Regions from separate parts of the Streptomyces sp. NPDC058145 genome, predicted to be linked through region 1. Evidence: riboswitches for the same ligand, from Rfam matches in the RefSeq annotation. Region 1 holds a riboswitch; each other region holds the start of a gene.
The links. A riboswitch is a leader RNA that binds a small molecule or an ion and turns the genes downstream of it on or off. The one in region 1 is predicted to bind cyclic di-AMP.

Region 1 (3,834 bases):
CGTGGCGGCCCTGTGTGGGGTTTTTTTGCCGCGGCCGGGTTTCCCCGCGCCCCATATGGCCCGTTACCCGGGGGGCCCGGCCCCCCCGGGCCCGGGCGCCACGGCTCCGCCATTTCACCGGCAATTGAGGAACGCGGGAAATCCGGGCAGCGGAAATACCCGCCATCGAATTCCCTCCTCTTTGTATACGGTGCCCGTGTTAATGCCGCGGGCTCGACATGTTTACAGCATGTTGCGAAGTCCTCACGCGGTCCGGGCGGCCCTCGCCGCCGGAAAAGCGCCATCGGTGCGCGACCGTCGCCCGCTCGGTGTGCAGCGCCGTGAGCGCACGCGCGCGTTCGCCGTCGCCGCGCGCCACCGCGTCCACGATCGCGCCGTGCTCGGCCCAGGAGTCCACCGGGCTCGACGGGGCCGCCACCGCGTACATCCAGGCGATCTTGTGCCGGAGTTGGGTCAGCATCGACGTCAGCGAGGGACTGCCCGAGGCCTGGGCGAGCGTCTCGTGGAACCAGCCCCCCAGCGCGCGCAGATCCTCGCTGTTGCCCCGTCTGGCCCGCTCCTGCCCCAGCCTGACCAGGCCGCGCAGCACCTTCAGGTGGGCCTCGGTGCGCCGCTGGGCGGCCCGGGAGGCGCCGAGCGGCTCCAGGAGCATGCGCATCTCCAGCAGGTCGGCGGCCTCCTGCTCGGTCGGCTCGGCCACGCACGCGCCCGCGTGCCGCCGGGTCACCACGAAGCCCTCCGCCTCCAGGGTGCGCAGGGCCTCACGAACGGGGACGCGCGAGACGCCGTAGCGGCGGGCCAGGACTTCCTCGGTGAGCCGGCCGCCGCGCCCATGGACACCTGCGACGATGTCGTCCCGGATCGCCGTGCACACCGAGTGCGCCGGAATACGCATGACCGACCTCCGCCTTAATCCCCGTGAAACGCCGACGATGGACGTGTTGATCCGTGACTCTATTCCAAAGGAGCGGAATTTCCGACGGCGGCCCGGAATCCATGCATATTTTTTGGCCAACCGGTCCGGCGGCCATCGCTGGAAACGGCGAAAGCCCCGGCTGGGTGAGCCGGGGCTTTCGGGTGTCCGTGCGGGAGATGTCAGACGTGCACGCCGTGCTTGCGGAGGTAGGCGATGGGGTCGACGTCCGAGCCGTACTCGGGGGTCGTCCGGGCCTCGAAGTGGAGGTGCGGGCCGGTGACGTTGCCGGTCGCGCCGGACAGGCCGATCTGCTGGCCCGGAACGACCTTCTGGCCCACCGTGACGCCGATGGACGACAGGTGGCCGTACTGGGTGTACATGCCGTCGGCCATCCGGATCACGATCTCGTTGCCGTACGCCCCGCCCCAGCCGGTGGAGACGACGGTGCCGGCGCCGACCGCGTGCACGGAGGTGCCGCTGGCGGCGTGGAAGTCGATGCCCGTGTGCGAGCCGGACGACCACAGGGAGCTGCTGGCCTGGTAGGCCGTGGAGACGTACGAGTGCACGATCGGGGCGACGAAGGCGTTCAGACGCCTGCGCTCGGCCTCGCGGGCGGCGCGCGCCGCGGCCTCGCGTTCCTTCTTCGCCTCGGCGGCGGCCGCCTTGGCAGCGGCCTCCTCGGCCGCCTTGCGCTCGGCGGCCTGGGTCTGGGCGGCGGCCTGCTCGTCGATCTGCTCGGCGACCTCGTCGCTCACACTGATCACCGGCGTGAGGCCGGTCTGCTCGACGGGCTTCTCGGCGGCGAGCGCCGGGGAGGCCGCGAGGGTGCCGATGACACCGGTGGTGGTGAGGGCTGCGACACCCGCCGCCTGGGCGGTGGTGCGCTTGACGCGGCCGGGCTTGCGGTGCTTCCCGGAGGCGCACATGAACGCCATGAAGTGGCTGGTCCTTTCCTTCCCTCTCGCCTACCGGGTTAGCTGACGGGTTCGGAGCAGGAAGGTCTCCTACGGACCCCCTCGCTCGCGCGCGGGCGTCCGATTCACCCCAGGGACTGCGATGGGTCCCCGGCTCCCCTGGCTCGCGCCGTACGGGGACTCGGCGATGGCTGTCCGGTGCCGCGGGCGCGGCGCACTGCCTGACGGACAGCCCGGAAGAAGCTAAGCGGCCCGGTCTTCGCCGCCCAAACGGATCCGGGCTTTTGTAGCGCATCCCACAGGGCAGACAGGCAACCTCCGCCTCAATTCGGACATCTGAACAAGGGCGGCTCACCCGTTTCAGGAAGGACCGCGCACGCGACGGGGACCTGACGGCCCGTCGGCCGCGAGGTCCCCACGCGCGCGTGACGCCGTCCGGCCGTTACTCGGCGGCGACGACGGTGACTTCGCCGATGCCGAGCGCCTCCACGGGCTCCTTGATCTGCGCGGCGTCACCGACGAGGACGGTCACCAGGCCGTTCACCGGGAAGGCGCTGACGACCGCCGCGGTGGCCTCCACGGTGCCGGTGGCCGCGAGCTGCTGATACAGCGTCGCCTGGAAGTCGTCGGGCAGGTGCTGCTCGACCTGGTCGGCCAGGGTGCTCGCGACGGCCGCCGCGGTCTCGTACTTCAGCGGCGCCACCCCGACCAGGTTCTGCACGGCGACGTCCCGCTCGGCGTCCGTCAGGCCCTCGGCCGCGAGGGTGCGCAGCACCTTGTACAGGTCGTCGAGCGCCGGGCCGGTGTTCGGGGTGTCCACGGAACCGCTGATGGCGAGCATCGCGGCGCCGGTGCCGTCCGGGGCGGACCGCAGGACCTGCCCGAAGGCGCGCACGCCGTAGGTGTAGCCCTTCTCCTCGCGCAGGACGCGGTCCAGGCGGGAGGTGAGCGTGCCGCCGAGGCAGTAGGTGCCGAGCACCTGGGCGGGCCACACGCGGTCGTGCCGGTCGGGGCCGATCCGGCCGATGAGCAGCTGCGTCTGGACGGCGCCGGGCCGGTCGACGATGACGACACGGCCGGTGTCGTCGGCGGTCACCGGCGGCACCGGGCGCGGCTCGGCGGGGGTGCCGGACCAGGCGCCCAGGGTGTCGGCGAGCAGGGCGTCCAGGTCGGTGCCGGTGAGGTCGCCGACCACGACCGCGGTCGCCGTGGCGGGACGCACATGGCGGTCGTAGAAGGCGCGGACCGCGGCCGCGTCGATCTTCTCGACCGTCTCCTCGGTGCCCTGACGCGGACGCGACATGCGCACGGTGGCCGGGAACAGCTCCTTGGAGAGCTCCTTGGCGGCGCGGCGGGAGGGGTTGGCCAGCTCGTGCGGGATCTCGTCCAGCCGGTTGCGCACCAGCCGCTCGGTCTCGCTCTCCGCGAAGGCGGGGGCGCGCAGGGCGTCGGCGAGCAGGCCGAGGCCCTTGGCCAGGCGGGAGGCCGGCACCTCGAGGCTGAGCCGGACGCCGGGGTGGTCGGCGTGCGCGTCGAGCGTGGCGCCGGCCCGCTCCAGCTCGGCGGCGTACTCCTCGGCCGAGTGCTTGTCGGTGCCCTCGGAGAAGGACCGCGCCATGATCGTGGCGACGCCGTCCAGGCCGGACGGCTCGGCGTCCAGGGGCGCGTCGAGCAGCACCTCCACGGCGACGACCTGCTGGCCGGGGCGGTGGCAGCGCAGCACGGTCAGGCCGTTGTCCAGCGTGCCGCGCTCGGGGGCCGGGAACGCCCAGGGCCTGGCCTCGCCCGGCTGCGGCTGGGGGTGGAAGTCCATCGGGGCGAGCTCGCTCACTTGGCCGTCTCCTCGTTGTCGTGTCGACCCTCCACGGTCGCCTCGGCCTCCGGGTCCTCCGGGACGTCGGCGTCCTGGACGGTCTCCGGGGACTTGGGCTCGTACACGAGGACCGCGCGGTTGTCCGGGCGCAGGCGGGCCTTGGCCACCTCCTGGACCCGCTCGGGGGTCAC
Region 2 (3,834 bases), on a different contig from region 1:
GCGCTGGCTGGCCACCGCCTGCGAACTGGCCGCCCTGTGCCCGCCCTCCCGCACGGCGTTCAGCGTCGGCGCGGTGGTGGTGGCCGCCGACGGCACCGAGCTGGCCCGCGGCCACTCGCGCGAGGGCGGCGACCCCGTGGTGCACGCCGAGGAGGCGGCCCTGGCGAAGCTGGACCCGGCCGACCCGCGGCTGCCCGGCGCCACCGTCTACAGCAGCCTTGAGCCCTGCTCCCGCCGGGCCTCCCGCCCGGCACCCTGTGCCGAGCTGATCCTGCGCGCGGGCGTGCGCCGGGTGGTCACGGCCTGGCGGGAGCCGGACACCTTCGTCCCCGGCGCCGACGGCACCGGGGTGCTGGCGGCCGCCGGCGTGGACGTCGTCCTGCTCCCCGAGTACGAGGGCTCGGCCAAGGCGCCGAACGCCCATCTGCTGCCCTGAGCGGCGCCGCGCGGAAACGTGTGTGCCGAGCACCCCGCGCATGGCGTATGCTGGAGACACAACGACGCGGGGTGGAGCAGCTCGGTAGCTCGCTGGGCTCATAACCCAGAGGTCGCAGGTTCAAATCCTGTCCCCGCTACTGAAGACTCAGGGCCGGAATCCAGTACATGGATTCCGGCCCTGAGTGTTTTCCGCCGCGCTCCCGTCGGATACCAGGAAAGCCGCGACACAAGGCGAGTGGCGTACGTCACAGCAGGTCATCCGCTCGGTCCACAGCAGTCGCCCGCCTCCCGCGCCCCCGCCACGCTGGTCGTACGTCGAGGACACGGGAGACCAGCAGTGCGCCCTGGTGAGGTGGAGGAGAGCCCGTACGCCAGAGCGGGCGGCCGGCTCCCCGGCGGACCCGTCCCGGACCCGGACCCGGACCTGGACCCGGACCCGGACCTGGACCCGGATCCGGGCCCCGGCGCCGGCCCCGCGCCCCTCCCGCCGGAGCGGTGCCGTCGCCCCGTCGCACGCACCCTGCCCCGCGCCCTCTCCCTCCTGCTCATCGCCGGCGGGCTCCTGTACGACCTGCTCACCCCACGCGACTTCACCGCCGTGCCGTTCTTCACCGCCGCCCCGCTGGTCGCCGCGCCCCTGACCTCGCTGCGCACCACGCTCCTCACCGGGCTGGCCGCCCTGGCCGCCACCTATGTGGTGCACGCCCACTTCGGCACGGGCCTGGACGTCAACACCGTCACCCAGATCGTCACCGTGGCCACGGTCGCCCTGCTGGCCGTCGCCATCAACCGGGTGGTACGCCTCGGCGACCGGCGGCTGGCCTCCGTCCGGGAGATCGCCGAGGCTGCCCAGCGGGCCGTGCTGCCCGAGCCCGCTCCCCGCATCGCCGGCCTCGACATCGCGGCCCGGTACGAGGCGGCGCAGGAGGGCGCGTTCATCGGCGGCGACCTGTACGCGGTGCAGGATGGCCCGCACGGCGTACGCCTGGTCGTCGGGGACGTGCGCGGCAAGGGCATGGGCGCGGTCGCCGCCGTCGCCGTGGTGATCGGGGCGTTCCGGGAGGCCGCCGAGCAGGAGGCCACGCTGGAGGCGGTGGCGGGGCGGCTGGAGCGGGCGCTGGCCCGCGAGGGCACCCGGCGCGACGGGGTCGACGCGCTGGAGGGCTTCACCACCGTCGTCCTCGCCGAACTGCCGCACGGCGAGGGGGTGGTGCGGATCGTCAACCGCGGTCATCCGCCGCCCCTGCTGCTGCACGCCGACGGCACCCTGCGCGCCCTGACCGCGGACGAGCCCGCGCTGCCGCTCGGCATGGGCGACCTCGGCCGGTGGCCCGACCGCGCGGCCGAGACCCGCTTCCCGGACGGCACCACCCTGCTGCTCTACACCGACGGCCTCACCGAGGCCCGGGACGCCCACGGCCGGTTCTACGACCCGGTGCGCCGGCTCGCCGGGCGCCGCTTCCCCGACCCGCGCACCCTGCTCACCCGGCTCGCCGCGGAGGTCAGGCGGCACTCCGGGGGCGGCATGGCGGACGACATGGCGCTGCTGGCCGTACGCCGACTCCGACAGATGTAACCAACAGTGATCGGACGGAAGCCCTCCGCTTGGCTGCTGAGGCACCGTCAAAAACTCCGTGACTCCTGAAGGCCGGTCAACTCGCCCGTTTTTCACAGCCGTGCGGCGTACGTCCACCCTCAGGAACGTTAATGATCAAGCCGAACGGCTTGGAATCTCACAGGTGAGTCTATTAACGTTCGATAACGCAGCGCGGTCGTCCCAGCCGTCACAAGAGGCGGCTCCGTGCGCACGCGCCGAATCCCGCAAGGGAACCGGGGAACCACTACTTTGGGGTGAATCACGCGGATGCCACCGTGAACCGATCAGGTTCTCGGTACGTATACGCGCGTAGGAGACCTTCCTGCTCCGAACCCGTCAGCTAACCCGGTAGGCGGAGGAAGGAAAGGAGTACGCCCGCGTGGCGTCCAACCGGCCTGCCCCCGAAGCCCCATACGTGCCCAGCCAGCGTGACACCGAAACATTCGGCTACGGCGGCTACCGCGCCGAAGAGGGCCCCTGGGAGGAGTGGAATCCCACCGAGGAGTCCATCCGCCCCGTACGCGGCCGGCACCGCGTCGCCAAGCAGCGCGGCGGGCTCGCCCGCAGCTCCACCGTCCTCGGCGTCGGCGTCATAGCGGCCGTCGGCGCGGGCGGCATGGCCAGCGCCCACACCGGCAAGCCGCCGGTGTCCATCTCCATGCCCGATCTGCCCTCCGTCGGCTCCCTGTTCGACGACGGCCACTCCGAGGAGTCCAAGGCCACCACGGCCTCGCTCAGCTCGGTCGGCACCACCGCCGCCGACAGCGAGCAGGACGGCTCCGACGCGGGCGAGACCCTGCGCAACCGGATCATGGCCCAGGCGGAGCAGCAGCAGAGCAAGGCCGACTCCACGGCCGGCGCGGCAGCGGCCGCCGCCGCCGAGCAGAAGGCCGCCGACGCGGCCGTCAAGGCGCAGAAGGAGGCCGCGGCCGCGGCCGAGGCCAAGGCCGCCGAGGCCAAGAAGGAGGCCGAGGCCGCCGCCGAGAAGAAGGCCGAGGAGGAGCGGCTGGCCGCGCTGGCCAAGCAGTACACGCTGCCGACGTCCTCGTACACGATCACCTCGACCTTCGGCGAGGCCGGCTCGATGTGGTCCTCCGGGTACCACACCGGCCTCGACTTCGCCGCGCCCACCGGCACGCTGATCAAGGCCATCCACAGCGGCACCGTCACCGAGGCGGGCTGGGCCGGCTCCTACGGCTACCGCACCGTCCTCACCCTCGACGACGGCACCGAGCTCTGGTTCTGCCACCAGTCCTCGATCAGCGTCTCCGCCGGCCAGAAGGTCAGCACCGGCGACGTCATCGGCCGCGTCGGCGCCACCGGCAACGTCACCGGCCCGCACCTGCACCTGGAGGTCCACCCCGGCGGCGCGGCCACCGGCATCGACCCGATGGCGTGGCTGCACGGCAAGGGCCTCAACCCCTGAGCCGGCCCCGGGCCTCCTGACCCGGCCCGGCACCTCGATCCGATCCCGGCAGCCCTGACGCCACCCCCGGCGTCAGGGCTGCCGTCGTGTTCACACACCGTTCGCGCGATCCCGGAATGGGCGGTACCGGGGTGATCGTTGTAACAGGGCATGACTGCTTCTCTGCGCAAAATCGGCTCCTCCGACCTCGAGGTCTTCCCGCTCGCCCTCGGTGGCAACGTCTTCGGCTGGACCGCCGACGAGAAGACCTCCTTCGCCGTCCTCGACGCCTACACGGCCGCCGGCGGCAACTTCGTCGACACCGCCGACTCCTACTCGGCGTGGATCGAGGGCAACAAGGGCGGTGAGTCGGAGACCATCATCGGCAAGTGGC
Region 3 (3,834 bases), on a different contig from region 1:
CCGGCAGGCCGAGGTCGGTGCTGACCTTCACGGTGCCGGACAGCTGCTGCACGTCCGACTTGGCGATCTTGTCGATGAGCTGCTGTGCGGTGATCTTCGGCAGATCGGGGTCACCGGAGTCGGCGAGCGCCGGGACCAGCCCGATCGTGGCCGCTGCGACCCCCACCACCGCGACCGGGACCACGTACCGGGCCGCCTTGCGGCGTCCGGTGGGCAGGTCCTCGTCACGCGCGGCGCCCGTTGCGTCGTCGGATTCGTACGGTGCCATCTGTGCCTTACCTCCGTCGTCGGCGGCGGCTGTCCCCACACTGGTCCACCTGAGCCGCCATTCTCACCCGAATCGGTGAGGAGTGGTGATTTCCGTGGTTTCCATATGACCAAATCGGCCGTGAGGAGGCGTCAGACCGTGGCACCAACTCCGTGTACGCCTGGGGTATGACACCCGAGGGCGGTGCCTCCCCCGACCCGTAGGGGTCGTGCGGGAGACACCGCCCTCGGTCGGCGGAGGGTGGGCTCAGCCGGCCCGGTGCACCACCGCGTCGCACAGTTCGAGCAGCGCCGCCTTGGAGTCGCACTCCGGCAGCGGGGCCAGCGCGGCGCGCGCCTCCTCGGCGTAGCGGACGGTGTCGCGGCGGGCCTGCTCCAGCGCGGGGTGCGCGCGGAGCGCGGTCAGCGCCTCCTCGAGCCGGGCGTCGTCGCCGAGGTCGGAGTCGAGCAGCTCGCACAGGGCGATGTCCTCGGGCAGCCCCAGGCGGGCCGCGCGCTCGCGCAGCCGGAGCACGGGCAGCGTCGGGATGCCCTCGCGCAGGTCGGTCCCCGGGGTCTTGCCGGACTCGTGCGAGTCGGAGGCGATGTCCAGGACGTCGTCCGCGAGCTGGAAGGCGACCCCGAGCCGCTCGCCGTACTGGGTGAGCACGTCGACGACCGTCTCGTCGGCGCCGGACATCATCGCGCCGAACCGGCAGGACACCGCCACCAGGGAGCCGGTCTTGCCGCCCAGTACGTCCAGGTAGTGCTCGACCGGGTCACGGCCGTCCGAGGGGCCCGCGGTCTCCAGGATCTGCCCGGTGACCAGCCGCTCGAACGCGAGGGCCTGGACCCGGACCGCCTCGGGGCCGAGGTCGGCGAGGATCTGGGAGGCGCGGGCGAAGAGGAAGTCGCCGGTGAGGACCGCGACGGAGTTGCCCCAGCGCGTGTTGGCGCTGTCCACCCCGCGCCGCACGGACGCCTCGTCCATGACGTCGTCGTGGTACAGCGTGGCCAGGTGGGTCAGCTCCACGACCACGGCCGACGGCACGATGCCGGGCGCGTACGGGTCCCCGAACTGTGCCGCGAGCATCACGAGGAGCGGCCGGAACCGCTTCCCACCGGCCCGTACGAGGTGCTGCGCGGCCTCCGTGATGAACGGGACCTCGCTCTTGGTGGCCTCGAGCAAGCCTTCCTCGACAGCCGTCAATCCGGCCTGGACATCGGCTTCCAGAGCCTGGTCCCGCACGCTCAGCCCGAACGGCCCGACGACGGTCACGAGGGGTCTCCTGTCTGCTGGTGTCTGCTGGCGATTACACGGTTTGTCGATAGGTCGCTGCCCTCACTCAAGTCAGCGTATCCGGTCCTGTTTCGATCACCGAGGGCGCCCACCGGTCCGGCACGGACGGCATCGGACCACGGTCGGCACACCGCCGACCACCCGATAATACGGACATTAAGCGCCTTAATGCGCCTTTTATGACACGCAGCAAATCGGCCACGCGTCATCCCGCGGGGCACTCCGCCCTCGATTCACCGCCGCCACCAAATCCCCCATGTCTGATTTGGAATGGTTTGCTATTTCGTGAATTGGGTCACGCGCCCCGATCGGGCCCTCAGCCCCGGCCACCACCCGCTTCTCCTTGCCCCGTCGGCCAGTTGAGCGTTGGCAGTCGCAAAGGATCAAGCGCCCAAAACGGAACAGAACAAGGTCAACTCGGCCTTTACGTGAATCCGACACTTGTTCCGGACATGTGCTGTCGCATACGTTCCCGGCCAGTCGAGCGGAACGCCGAATCCTGCCGCCGCCCGACCTCACCCATCGACGAACTCATTCGTACGGCAGGAGCGGGGGACCCAGGTAAGTTCGCCGGACCGGACGACACGTGTCGTCACCGGAACGGCAAGGGGTTAAGTCGTGCCGCCTCGGGGGCGGCACGGCCGGGCACCTCCCCGCCCGAACCCGACAGCTCACCTCGCAGGCGACGGAGAGGAACTCAGCCATGCCCGCTCAGCCCCGCCGCGTCCGCACCAGCCGCCTCGTCCGCAAGCTCGCCGTGCTCGGTACCGGCGCCGCCGTGCTCGCCCTTCCGGTCGTCGGCGCGACCAACGCCTCCGCGGCCGACTCCGCCGGCTCGACCGGCACCACCCTCGCCGGGTACCCGAACAACCTCGACGGCTGGATCCGCGAGTCCCTCGCGATCATGGCGGAGAAGCACATCCCGGGCACCTACAACGGCATCCACCGCAACATCATCCGTGAGTCCTCGGGCAACCCGCGCGCCATCAACCTGTGGGACTCCAACGCCGCCAAGGGCATCCCGTCCAAGGGCCTGCTCCAGGTGATCGACCCGACCTTCAACACCTACCACGTGGCCGGAACGGCGTTCGACCCCTACGACCCGGTCGCGAACATCACCGCCGCCTGCAACTACGCGGCCGCTCGCTACGGGTCGATCGACAACGTCTTCGGCGCCTACTGACCGGCATTCGCGGCGGAGCACCACCGAGTTCCCGGTCAGCAGGCCGGGAACAGTCCTTCGAGGACGACGGCGACGCCGTCGTCCTCGTTCGACGTCGTGACCTCGTCCGCGACCGCCTTGAGTTCGGGGTGGGCGTTGGCCATGGCGACACCGCGGCCCGCCCAGTCGAACATGGGGATGTCATTGGGCATGTCGCCGAAGGCCAGGGCCTGTTCGGCGGCGATCCCCAGACGATCGGCGGCCAGCGCAAGCCCGGTCGCCTTGGTGACCCCGCACGGCTGGAGTTCCACCGTGCCCGGCCCCGACATGGTGACCGTGGCCAGCGAGCCCACCGCCGCGCGCGCGGTCGCCGCCAACTCGTCGTCCGACAGCGCGTGATGGCGCAGCAGCACCTTGCTGATGGGCTCGCGCCACAGGTCGTCGCGCCGGCCGACCCGCACCGCGGGCAGGGTCGGGTGGGGCATCAGATACCCGGGTTCGATCAGCGTGAGCCCGTCCACGCCGTCCTGGTCGACGGCCGCGAAGACCTGCCCCGCCTCGGCCTCGATCTTGCCGAGCGCGGTCTCCGCCAGTTCCCGGTCCAGCCGCACCGACCACAGCAGACGGCCGGTGCCGGCGTCGTAGACCTGCGCTCCCTGCCCGCACACCGCGAGCCCCGTGCAGCCGAGGGCGGCCAGGAGCGGCCGCACGCGGGGGGCCGGTCGGCCTGTCACCACCAGGTGCCGGGCACCGGCCCGCGCCACCCGGTCCAGCGCGGCGAGCGACCGGTCGGAGACGGTGTCGTCGCCGCGCAGCAGCGTCCCGTCCAGGTCGGTGGCGATCAGTGCGTATGCGGGAGGTGCGGCCATGATCAGAGAATACGGACCGCACGCCCCGCCGACTCACCCGGTTCTTCGCGTACTTGGGGTCCCGGCCAGGAACGTCAGCCGGGTCTCAGCCGTGGGCCGCGGCCAGGTGCTTCACCAGGCGTGGTGAGGCGAACTCCGTACCGCACACGAAGCGCATCACCGGTCCGTAGGAGGACGCCGCCGGGAGACCGGTGAAGTACAGGCCGGGGGCGGAGGAGACGTGGCCGGCACCGAGCCTCGGGGCGCCCCGGCTCACC
Region 4 (3,834 bases), on a different contig from region 1:
GAAGCCGGGCATGGGCATGCGCCCGATGCTAGGGAGCGGTGGCGCCCGCGCTCGCGGGGCACGCGCGCGCGGGGCCCGAAAAGAGCACCGTCAGGCCGGCCGCACCACCCGGTGGACGACCGACTCGCCCGCCAGGTGGACCGGTTCCTCGCGCACGTACGCACCGGGCCGCGGGGCGTGGATCATCGTCCCGTCGCCTGTGCACAGGCCCACATGGCTGCTGTCTTCGTGGAAGAAGACCAGGTCACCGGGGCGCGCGTCGGCGAGCGGGACCGCGGTGCCCATGGCGGCCTGGTCACGCGCGGCACGCGGCAGGGTGACACCCGCGGCCTTCCAGGCGGCCTGGGTGAGGCCGGAGCAGTCGTATGAACCGGGCCCGCTGGCACCTGAGACGTACGGCTTGCCGATCTGGGCGCGCGCGAAGGCGATGGCCTTCTCGGCCTTGGTGACGGGGGCCAGCGGGGCGACGGGCGGCACGCTCACCGGCCGCGCCGCGGACCGCGGCCGCTCCGGAGCCCGGGCCGGGACCGAAGGCGGAGCCAGGACCGAGGGCGGAGCCGGGACCGAAGCCAGAGCCGGAGCCGGATGCGGAGCCGGCACCGCAGCCATAGCCGGAGCCGGGGCCGCGACCGGAGCCGTCAGTCGGGACAGCAGCTCGCGCGCGGTGGCGAGCTTGTGCTGGACGGCCGCCTTGGCCGTCCTCACGTCGTACCGCGCGGCGGCCGGCGCCTCGGGGGCCCTGGGGGCCTTCCCGCGCTCGGCCGCGCCCTTCACCCGGGAGGCCAGCCGGTTCATCAGCCGGCTCTGGGCGAAGTGGTCCTCCGGGTACTCCGCGAGCAGCGAGCCGGCCGTCTCGGGAGCGGCGGCGAACGGAGCCAGCCCCTCGCGGGCCTTGGTGAACAGCCCCGGGCGCCGGACGGCCTCCGCGCGCGGGACCTCGGCGCGAGCCCGCTGCACGGCCGCGGGCTCCTCCTCCGGGTCAGCCCTGCGGTACAGCTCATCGATCTTCTTCTCGACCTCCTCCACGCTCGGCCTGCCGTCGCCTGCGGAGGAGGCGGAGGCCGAAGCGGCCCCGGCCGTCTGGGACAGGACGGCCACGGAGGTGAGGGCGGCGGTGGCCAGGACGGGGGTGCGGATGCCCGTCCCACGGGTCCCCGGGGGACCCGGCTTGCGGTGCGACGCCAAGGGAGGCGACTCCTTCCAACATGCCGCCTACCGGGTTAGCTGTCGGGTTCGGGCGGGTGGTTCGGAAGGGTTGCCCTACGGCGTCGTCCCGGGCGGGAGTCGGCCGATTCACCCCAGGAACGGTGGGTCCCCGGCTCCGGCTGCCACGAGGGGCGCACCGGACTCGGCGGAGGCCGCGCGGCCCGGCGAGGTTCGCCGGTAGGGGTCGTGCGGCCTGACGGCAACCTAGCCAACTCGTGTGACTCCTGTGAAGGTTGCTGTGCCATATGTCCGATACATTTCCGTGACCCGGGGCCGGTTTCATACGGGCGTGACAAGGCGCTTTCGCAGGGTGAGGGGTTCGGCCGCATTCCTGGCGCGATGGCCGACGCGCCGGTGCCGTGTGCTGTCGCGGACCTCACGGGCGCCGACTTCCCGGTGCCGGGACCGGTTGTCGGTGCGGCCCCCTAGACTCGTAGAGCGATGAGCAGCCTCTTTGACGACAGCTTCCTGGCGGACCTCCAGGCCCCTCGCGGGCACGCGGAGGAGCCCCCGCCGCCGCCCGAGGACGACCACGCTCCGGAGCCCCTTCCGGACGATCTGTTCGGCGGGAAGTTCGACGTGCCGCCGGACCGGGACGCCCACTACCGCGACGGCGCCCCGCGTCCCGTGATCGACCCGGACGCGCTGATGCGGGGGCTGAACGACAACCAGCGCGCCGCGGTCGCCCACGCCGGCTCGCCGCTGCTCATCGTGGCCGGCGCGGGTTCCGGCAAGACCCGCGTGCTCACCCACCGCGTCGCCCACCTGCTCGCCGCGCGGAACGTGCACCCGGGTCAGATCCTCGCGATCACCTTCACCAACAAGGCCGCGGGTGAGATGAAGGAGCGGGTCGAGCAGCTCGTCGGCCCGCGCGCCAACGCGATGTGGGTGATGACCTTCCACAGCGCGTGCGTGCGCATCCTGCGGCGCGAGTCCAAGAGGCTCGGCTTCACGTCGTCCTTCTCGATCTACGACGCCGCCGACTCCAAGCGCCTGATGGCCCTGGTCTGCCGCGACCTCGACCTCGACCCCAAGCGCTACCCGCCGAAGTCCTTCAGCGCCAAGATCAGCAACCTGAAGAACGAGCTGATCGACGAGGAGGACTTCGCCGCCCAGGCCACCGACGGATTCGAGAAGACCCTCGCCCAGGCCTACGCGCTCTACCAGTCACGGCTGCGCGAGGCCAACGCGCTGGACTTCGACGACCTGATCATGACGACGGTCAACCTGCTGCGCGCCTTCCCGGACGTCGCCGAGCACTACCGCCGCCGCTTCCGGCACGTCATGGTCGACGAGTACCAGGACACCAACCACGCCCAGTACGCTCTGGTACGGGAACTGGTGGGCACCGGGCAGCACGACGAGGACGTACCCCCCGGCGAGTTGGACCTGCCGCCCGCCGAACTCTGCGTGGTGGGCGACGCGGACCAGTCGATCTACGCCTTCCGGGGCGCGACGATCCGCAACATCCTCCAGTTCGAGGAGGACTACCCGAACGCGACGACGATCCTGCTGGAGCAGAACTACCGCTCCACGCAGACCATCCTGTCCGCCGCCAACGCGGTCATCGAGCGCAACGAGTCCCGCCGCCCGAAGAACCTGTGGACCAACGCCGGCCAGGGCGCGCGGATCACCGGCTACGTCGCCGATACCGAGCACGACGAGGCCCAGTTCGTCGCCGACGAGATAGACCGCCTCACCGACGCGGGCGAGGCGAAGGCCGGGGACGTCGCCGTCTTCTACCGCACCAACGCCCAGTCCCGTGTCTTCGAAGAGGTCTTCATCCGCGTCGGCCTGCCCTACAAGGTCGTCGGCGGCGTCCGCTTCTACGAGCGCAAGGAGGTCCGGGACGTCCTCGCCTACCTGCGTGTCCTCGCCAACCCCGAGGACTCGGTGCCGCTGCGCCGCATCCTCAACGTGCCCAAGCGCGGCATCGGCGACCGTGCCGAGGCGATGATCGACGCCCTCTCCCAGCGCGAGAAGATCAGCTTCCCGCAGGCGCTCAAGCGCGTGGACGAGGCCTACGGCATGGCCGCACGCTCCACCAACGCCGTCAAGCGGTTCAACACGCTGATGGAGGACCTGCGGACCATCGTGGAGTCCGGCGCCGGACCGGCGACCGTGCTGGAGGCCATACTCGAACGCACCGGTTACCTGGCCGAGTTGCAGAACTCCACCGACCCGCAGGACGAGACCCGCATCGAAAACCTCCAGGAACTCGCGGCGGTGGCCCTGGAGTTCGAGCAGGAGCGTGCGGAGGGGGAGACGGGCACGCTCGCCGACTTCCTGGAGCAGGTCGCGCTGGTCGCCGACTCCGACCAGATCCCGGACGAGGAGGACGGCGACGGCGTCATCACCCTGATGACCCTGCACACCGCCAAGGGCCTGGAGTTCCCGGTCGTCTTCCTGAGCGGCATGGAGGACGGCGTCTTCCCGCACATGCGCGCCCTCGGCCAGACCAAGGAACTGGAGGAGGAACGGCGCCTCGCGTACGTCGGCATCACCCGCGCGCGGGAGCGGCTGTACCTCACCCGGTCGGCGATGCGCAGCGCCTGGGGCCAGCCCTCGTACAACCCGCCCTCCCGCTTCCTGGAGGAGATTCCGGCCGCGCACATGGAGTGGAAGCGG

Region 2: another riboswitch for cyclic di-AMP. It lies ahead of ACFVVO_RS12335 (M23 family metallopeptidase); the one in region 1 lies ahead of ACFVVO_RS06350 (M23 family metallopeptidase).
Region 3: another riboswitch for cyclic di-AMP. It lies ahead of ACFVVO_RS00695 (transglycosylase SLT domain-containing protein); the one in region 1 lies ahead of ACFVVO_RS06350 (M23 family metallopeptidase).
Region 4: another riboswitch for cyclic di-AMP. It lies ahead of ACFVVO_RS01645 (C40 family peptidase); the one in region 1 lies ahead of ACFVVO_RS06350 (M23 family metallopeptidase).

What each region holds. Positions count from the first base shown of each region.
Region 1 covers NZ_JBHVUH010000002.1:551,051-554,884, forward strand. Annotated here, with positions in the region: gene ACFVVO_RS06345 (GntR family transcriptional regulator) at 200-895, opposite strand; gene ACFVVO_RS06350 (M23 family metallopeptidase) at 1,096-1,851, opposite strand; cyclic di-AMP (ydaO/yuaA leader) riboswitch at 1,864-2,027, opposite strand; gene ACFVVO_RS06355 (M16 family metallopeptidase) at 2,273-3,661, opposite strand; gene ACFVVO_RS06360 (M16 family metallopeptidase) at 3,658-3,834, opposite strand, start outside.
Region 2 covers NZ_JBHVUH010000004.1:495,505-499,338, forward strand. Annotated here, with positions in the region: gene ACFVVO_RS12320 (dihydrofolate reductase family protein) at 1-436, shown strand, start outside; tRNA gene ACFVVO_RS12325 (tRNA-Met) at 502-575, shown strand; gene ACFVVO_RS12330 (PP2C family protein-serine/threonine phosphatase) at 776-2,014, shown strand; cyclic di-AMP (ydaO/yuaA leader) riboswitch at 2,239-2,407, shown strand; gene ACFVVO_RS12335 (M23 family metallopeptidase) at 2,415-3,461, shown strand; gene ACFVVO_RS12340 (aldo/keto reductase) at 3,612-3,834, shown strand, end outside.
Region 3 covers NZ_JBHVUH010000001.1:143,805-147,638, reverse strand. Annotated here, with positions in the region: gene ACFVVO_RS00705 (outer membrane lipoprotein carrier protein LolA) at 1-268, opposite strand, end outside; gene ACFVVO_RS00700 (polyprenyl synthetase family protein) at 515-1,525, opposite strand; cyclic di-AMP (ydaO/yuaA leader) riboswitch at 2,060-2,244, shown strand; gene ACFVVO_RS00695 (transglycosylase SLT domain-containing protein) at 2,250-2,729, shown strand; gene ACFVVO_RS00690 (HAD family hydrolase) at 2,765-3,577, opposite strand; gene ACFVVO_RS00685 (FAD-dependent oxidoreductase) at 3,663-3,834, opposite strand, start outside.
Region 4 covers NZ_JBHVUH010000001.1:330,840-334,673, forward strand. Annotated here, with positions in the region: gene ACFVVO_RS01640 (tellurite resistance/C4-dicarboxylate transporter family protein) at 1-18, opposite strand, end outside; gene ACFVVO_RS01645 (C40 family peptidase) at 91-1,185, opposite strand; cyclic di-AMP (ydaO/yuaA leader) riboswitch at 1,193-1,364, opposite strand; gene pcrA (DNA helicase PcrA) at 1,648-3,834, shown strand, end outside.